Regions from separate parts of the Roseomonas chloroacetimidivorans genome, predicted to be linked through region 2. Evidence: predicted binding sites of a transcription regulator. Region 2 holds the regulator's gene; the other holds the start of a gene.
What was found. Region 2 encodes LexA, which represses DNA repair genes until DNA is damaged. Its sites were predicted from a motif close to TGTTCTANNTANGTTC; they were not measured.
Positions count from the first base shown of each region.

Region 1: ACO1BU_RS08270 (putative DNA modification/repair radical SAM protein) is a predicted target of LexA. The motif match lies at 1,512-1,527, and genes of this name have one in related genera.

Region 1 covers NZ_JBNBZS010000009.1:208,807-212,211, forward strand. Annotated here, with positions in the region: gene ACO1BU_RS08265 (glycine zipper domain-containing protein) at 1-30, shown strand, start outside; gene ACO1BU_RS08270 (putative DNA modification/repair radical SAM protein) at 90-1,457, opposite strand; gene ACO1BU_RS08275 (DUF4170 domain-containing protein) at 1,657-1,884, shown strand; gene ACO1BU_RS08280 (glutathione peroxidase) at 1,894-2,406, opposite strand; gene ACO1BU_RS08285 (PQQ-dependent sugar dehydrogenase) at 2,403-3,405, opposite strand, start outside.
Region 2 covers NZ_JBNBZS010000001.1:87,294-90,698, forward strand. Annotated here, with positions in the region: gene moaC (cyclic pyranopterin monophosphate synthase MoaC) at 1-226, shown strand, start outside; gene ACO1BU_RS00405 (molybdopterin molybdotransferase MoeA) at 226-1,431, shown strand; gene lexA (transcriptional repressor LexA) at 1,538-2,272, shown strand; gene ACO1BU_RS00415 (ComEC/Rec2 family competence protein) at 2,329-3,405, opposite strand, start outside.

The sequences.
Region 1 (3,405 bases), on a different contig from region 2:
CACGACGCGCGGCGCGGCCGCCGCTACTGAGGCCGCCGATGGCGGGCACATCCCGTGCCCGCCTGGCCTGATGCGACCGCCGACCGGCATCAGGCAGCCGCCACGGGCACGGCGCCCTGCCCCGGAAGGGGCAGCGGCGCCGGCCCGAACAGTGGCAGCTGCACCGGCCGTATCATCCCGCCGGCCGGCAGGATGGTGGCGCGTTCGGCCAACCCATCCTTCGGCAGCAGCAGGTTGCGCAGATCGGCCCGGTCCAGCAGCCCCCTGCGCGGATGGTGGTCCGCTGTCGTGACAAAGGGCGCGATCTTCCGAAGATTCACCCGCAGCCGCGCCAGATCCGCCATGCGGAAGGACCGCACATGGCGCGCGGCGAGAATCCTCTCCACTGTCTTCGCGCCTAGCCCGGGCACGCGCAGCAGCATCTCGCGATCCGCCCGGTTCACATCCACGGGGAAGACCGCGCGGTGCTTCAGCGCCCAGGCGAGCTTCGGGTCCAACTCCAGGTCCAGCATCCCGCCTTCGCCGCCCGCCAGAACCTCCGGTGCGGTGAAGCCGTAGAAGCGGAGCAGCCAATCGGCCTGGTAGAGCCGGTGCTCCCGCACCAGAGGCGGCGCCACGGGCGGCAGGATGGAGGAGGCATCGGGGATCGGCGAATAGGCGGAGAAATAGACCCGCTTCAGCCGGTAGGCCCCATAGAGATGGACGCTGGTGTCCAGGATCGCCGCATCATCCGAGGAGTCCGCCCCCACAATCATCTGCGTGGATTGCCCGGCCGGGGCGAAGCGCGGGGCAGTCGCCCGGCGCCCGCCTGACATGGCCACCCGCACCACCGAGGACTCGGCCTTGGCCTCCCGCGCCTCGTCGATCCGCCTCCGCAGCCCAGCCATGGCCAGGCGGATAGCGCCCGCGTCCTTCTCCGGCGCCAGCGCCTTCAGGCTCCCGGCCTGAGGCAGCTCCACATTGATCGACAGCCGGTCCGCATGCCGCCCGGCCTCCGCCAGCAGCGCGGGATCGGCATCGGGAATGGTCTTGAGGTGGATATAGCCCTTGAAGCCGTGCGTCTCCCGCAGCTCCCGCGCGACCCGCACGATCTGCTCCATCGTGTAGTCCGGCGAGCGGATGATGCCGGAGGAGAGAAACAGCCCCTCGATGTAGTTCCGCCGGTAGAAGTCGAGCGTCAGCCCGACGATTTCCCGCACCGAGAACCGCGCCCGCCGCACATTCGAGGAGGCCCGGTTGATGCAATAGGCGCAGTCAAAGACGCAGGCATTGGTCAGCAGCACCTTCAGGAGCGAGATGCAGCGGCCGTCCGGCGCATAGGCATGGCAAATTCCCATGCCTTCCGTGCTGCCCAGACCACCTTCGCGGCTGTCACGCTTTTCGGTGCCGGAGGACGCGCAGGACGCGTCGTATTTCGCGGCATCGGCGAGGATCTCGAGCTTCTCGCGCAGATCCATGAAAGGTCCTTACGGCTGGCCCTCCGATATGAGAGGCAATCTGCGCGACATCAAGAACATATCAAGAACAATAAGCGGAAAGATCCTGAATTCAGGCGCTTTCCAGGTTCAGCCCCGCATGAATGTCATGGCCCCCGCCCTTGGGAAATTCACCCCAGGGGAGTATTTGCTGCGCCGCACCCGTTGATGAGCCGAGGCCATGCCCGACAACACCTACCCCCAGCTTCATTTCATCTGGGGCGGCATCTTCACCGACGCGACCTTTACGACCCTCGAGCCTGGATCGGAGGAGAGCTACGGCCCCTTCCATGACACGAAGACCGCCGAGCGCGTGTGGAACGAGAAGGCGCGCCGCAACATCGACATCGCCAACCACCGCCTCTTCGTGATCAGCGTTCCCCGTCCCGGCGGCGCTCGCACCGCCTGAGGCAGGGCATTACGCGCTGAGCAGCCGCTCGATCTCGCCGGTGATCTTCTCCGGCGCGGTCGCGGGTGCGTAGCGCGCCACCACGCGGCCGCTGCGGTCCACCAGGAACTTGGTGAAGTTCCACTTCACCGCTTCCGTCCCGAGCGCCCCCGGCGCCTCCTGCTTGAGAAAGCGGAACAGCGGATCGGCTCCTGCCCCGTTCACCTCGATCTTGGCGAAGACGGGGAAGCTGACATCGTATTTGGTCGTGCAGAAATTCGCGATTTCGGCGGCATCGCCGGGCTCCTGCCGCCCGAACTGGTTGCAGGGAAAGGCCAGCACCGAGAAGCCCTGCGGCCCGTAGCGGCGTTGCAACGCCTCCAGCCCCGCATATTGCGGCGTGAAGCCGCACTGGCTTGCCGTGTTCACGATCAGCAGCACCTGGCCGCGGTAATCCGCGAGCGGCACGCGACCGCCATCAGGCTTCGGCGCCGATAGCGCATAAAGGCCTGAAAGGGCTTCCTGGGCCTCGGATGTGCTCACGATGCTGGCTCCAGTCGGAGCACGCGGCCCCGGGTCTCGTCCGTCAGGATGTAGAGGAAGCCGTCAGGCCCAGGCAGCACCTGGCGGAAGCGCGTGCGGCCCCAGAGCAGCCGCTCCTCCCCCACCACGCGGTCGCCATCCATTGTCAGCCGGATCAGGCCGGGCGTGCGCAGCGCGGCCAGGAACAGGTTGCCCCGCCAGGCCGGAAAGGCATCGCCCGTATAGAAATTTCCGCCCGAAGGACTCACCGCCGGCGTCCAGTGCTTCAGCGGTTCCTCGATTCCCGGCGCGCTCGCCTGCCCGGTGCCGATTGGGCTGCCGTCGTAATCCGTGCCGTAGGACACGAGCGGCCAGCCGTAATTCGCCCCGGCTCGCAACCGGTTCACCTCATCGCCGCCCCGGGCACCGAACTCGATCTCGATCAGCGATCCGGTGGCCGGGTTGACGGCCAGCCCCTGCGGGTTCCGGTGCCCATAGGTGAAAATTTCCGGTCGGGCATCCGGGCGTCCGATGAAGGGATTGCCCTCGGCGGGGCGTCCGTCCCGCTCCAGCCGCAGTACCTTGCCGCCCAGATCATCCAGCCGCTGCGCCCGCCCCTTGTCGTTGTAGCGTTCGCCCGTGGAAAGATAGAACTTGCCGTCCGGCCCAAAGGCAATCCGGCATCCATAATGGTTCCGCCCGGAGGACTGGGCCGGCGTCGCATCCAGCAGGGTCCGGGTTCCCTCCAGCCGCGCCATGTCCGGCGAGAGCGTCGCGGTCGCCAGCCGGGTCAGTACCCCACCCTGGGCCGCGCCTGCCAGGCAGAGATAGACCTGCCGCGTCCGGTCGAAATCCGGGGCCAGCGCCACGTCCAGCAATCCGCCCTGGCCCTGCGCCACCACATCGGGCATGCCAGGCAGGGCCGGGGAAACGGCACCGTCCCGTCCGATGATCCGTAGCCGTCCAGGCCGCTCCGTCACCAGCAGCCGCCCATCCGGCAGGAAGGCGGCGCCCCAGGGG
Region 2 (3,405 bases):
CGTCTCGATCGACCTGGAGCTCGCCGCGCCGGATGCGGTGGAGATCGCCGCCACGGCCCGCACGGCCGGCCGCACTGGCGTCGAGATGGAGGCGATGACAGCCGTCACCGTCGCCGCGCTGACCATCTATGACATGGTGAAGGCTGTGGATCGCGGCATGCGGATCGAGGCCGTCCGCCTCACGCGGAAATCCGGCGGAAAATCCGGTCTCTACGAGGCGCCCTGATGATCCCGGTGGCGGAGGCACTGCAGCGCATCCTCGCGGGCGTGTCGCCCACCGGCCCCGAGACTGTTCCCCTCCCCGAGGCCTGGGGCCGCGTGCTGGCGCGCCCCGTCCTCGCGCGGCTGACCCAGCCGCCGACTGATGTCTCGGCGATGGATGGCTATGCCCTGCGCGCCGCGGACGCCACGCTGGGCGCGCGGCTGCGCGTGACCGGCGCATCTCCGGCCGGGCATCCCTTCGCCGGTCCGGTCGAGCCGGGCGAGGCGGTGCGGATCTTCACCGGTGGCACCGTGCCGCCCGGGGCCGACGCGATCCTGCTTCAGGAGGACGCGACGGCTGAGGACGGGCATGTTGTCGTAAACGAGGCGGCCCGTGCCGGCCGCCATATACGCCGCGCCGGCCTTGATTTCGCGGCTGGCGACGAATTGCTGTCCCCTGGCCGACGTTTGACGGCGCGCGACATCGGGTTGGCGGCTGCTGCCAACCACCCTTGGCTGCAGGTCCATCGCCGCCCCCGCATCGGCATCCTCGCCACCGGCGACGAGATCGTGCTGCCCGGCGAGGCCATTCCCGCCGGCGGCATTGTCTCCTCCAACGCCCATGCCCTGGCCGGGCTGGTGCGCGGGGCCGGGGCCGATCCGCTGGTCCTGCCGATCGCCGCTGACGACCGTGACGCCATCGCCGCTGCCGCAGAAGCCGGTCGACGATGCGACCTGCTGGTGACCACCGGCGGCGCCAGTGTCGGCGAGCATGACCTCGTCCAGGCCGCACTTGGCCCTCAGGGCTTCTCCCTGGATTTCTGGAAGATCGCGATGCGGCCGGGCAAGCCGTTGATCTGGGGCGACCTGCGCGGCACTCCATTGCTCGGCCTGCCCGGGAACCCGGTTTCGGCCATGGTCTGTGCCGTGGTCTTTCTCATCCCGGCCTTGCGGCGTCTCTCCGGCCTGTGCTCCGGCCCGGTCGAGACGCGCAGCGCCGCTCTGGGGCAGCCCATGGCGGCGAATGACCGCCGCCAGGACTTTGTCCGCGCATCCCTTTCGCGCGATCCCACGGGCGGCCTGGTGGCCACTCCCTTCCCGGTGCAGGACAGCTCCATGCTGGCCACCCTGGCCCGGGCGGATGCGCTGATCCTGCGGGAGCCCCACGCGCCAGCCCTGGAGGCGGGGGCAAGCGTACAAGTTGTGGAACTTTCCTCTCTGGGCGTGTGAAGGCGGCATTGACCGACGCGGGAGAACTTTCATAGAACTTCCGTGTCGGTTGCCCGTTTGTTCGTGCATAAGACTGCCCCCCTCGCCCCCAGGGAGATGCCGGCCCATGCTCACCCGGAAGCAGCACGAGCTGCTCACCTTCATTGATAAGCACCTCCGGAACACCGGGTTCTCTCCGTCCTTCGAGGAGATGAAGGAGGCGCTGAACCTCAAGTCGAAGTCCGGCATCCATCGCCTGATCACGGCGCTGGAGGAGCGCGGCTTCCTGAAGCGCCGCGCCCATCGCGCCCGTGCGCTTGAGGTGCTGCGTATGCCCGACAGCCTGGCGCCCCGCGCCGCCCAGGCCGCCGTGGCCGCTGCTGCCCCGGCCCCCGCCCCGGCCTTCGCGCCGAACGTTATCCGCGGAAATTTCGCGCCGAACCTTCCCGGCGCCGTGCGTACGGCGAACGATGCCGCAGCGGTGCATTTGCCGCTTTATGGCCGGATCGCCGCCGGTCTGCCGATCGAGGCGCTGCGCGACGGGGGCGAGAGCGTCGAGGTTCCGGCCGCGCTGCTGGGGGGCGGCGAGCATTACGCGCTGGAGGTGGCCGGCGATTCGATGATCGAAGCCGGCATCCTGGACGGCGACACGGTGATCATCCGCCGAGGCGACACCGCCGAGAACGGTGCCATCGTGGTCGCGCTGGTGGATGAGAACGAGGTGACGCTGAAGCGCCTGCGCCGCCGCGGCAACTCGATCGCGCTGGAGGCGGCCAACCCGCGCTACGAGACGCGCATCTTCGGCCCGGACCGCGTGAAGGTGCAGGGCCGCCTTGTCGGCCTGGTCCGCCGTTATCACTGAAAAGCCTCAGAGAAGCATGACGAGTCCCGGGGGAAGGCATTCTCCCCGGGCTTCTTTCATTCCGTCTCGGCCGGCGGCTCGGCCTGGGGCTGCGTCCGCGGGACGGGCTCTGGCGGCACCCAGGGCCGCCGCCCCCGCGCTGCCCGGTCCGAAAGGATGGTCACGCCCGCCGGGGTCAGCCAGATCGCATGGGCACCGTCCCGCCAGACGCTGATGCGGTCGACATGCGGCGTCTGCCGGCAGCGTCCCCGGATGGGCTCCAGCGAGATCATGATGGCCGCCTGCCCGCATCCCGTCTCCACCAGAACCGGCGGGGGCGGCGGAGCCGGGCCACGCCGCGGCCGGGGCGCCTCGCGCGGGGGTTGGCGCAGCAGGATGGCCGCCTGCGCCTCCGGGCGCGGACGAAGGAGGCAGGCCAACATGGTGCAGGTCGCCGCGCCATGCGCCGCTTCACCATCACGGGGAAGGGGCAGGCCGCCCTCCTCCCCCCAGCTCCGCAACCAGGATTCGCGGATCAGGCGGTTGGCGCCGGAGCTCCGCTCGGACAGCACGCCGGATGGAGTGGCCAGGGCGAGCATCCGCCCATCGGCCGCAACCAGAATATCGGGCGGCACGACCAGCAGGCCGGAAAGCAGCCCCAGCGCCATGACCGGCACGCCCGCCCAGCGCCAGGGAAGGCGCCAGAGGCAAAGCCAGCACAAGCCCAGAGCGAAGACCCCCAGCCCCCAGCCCGGAATAGGTGGCGCGGCCAATGCGGCGCCGGGCCAGGACGCCACGACACGTCCGGTCAGCAGCGTTGCGTCCACTCCCCAACCCATGACGGACAGGGCCGGTCCTTCGAGCCCGAGGGGCATCAGGAACAGGGCCAGCATCCCCGCCGGCATGACGACAAAGGTGGTCAGCGGCACGGCGATGCCATTCGCCACCACGCCATAGAGCTGCAGCCGCCCGAAATGGTGCAGGCCGAAGGGCGTGGTGGCCGCACCTGCGACCAGCGAAGTGGTGACCAGCCCCAGCACCACCAGCGCCGCCCTTCCGTGCCAGCCTCGCGCCCGCAAGGTCCGGCTCGGCCCACGCAGCGCCTCCGCCGCCGCGATCAGCGCCAGCACGGCGGCGAAGGACATCTGAAAGGA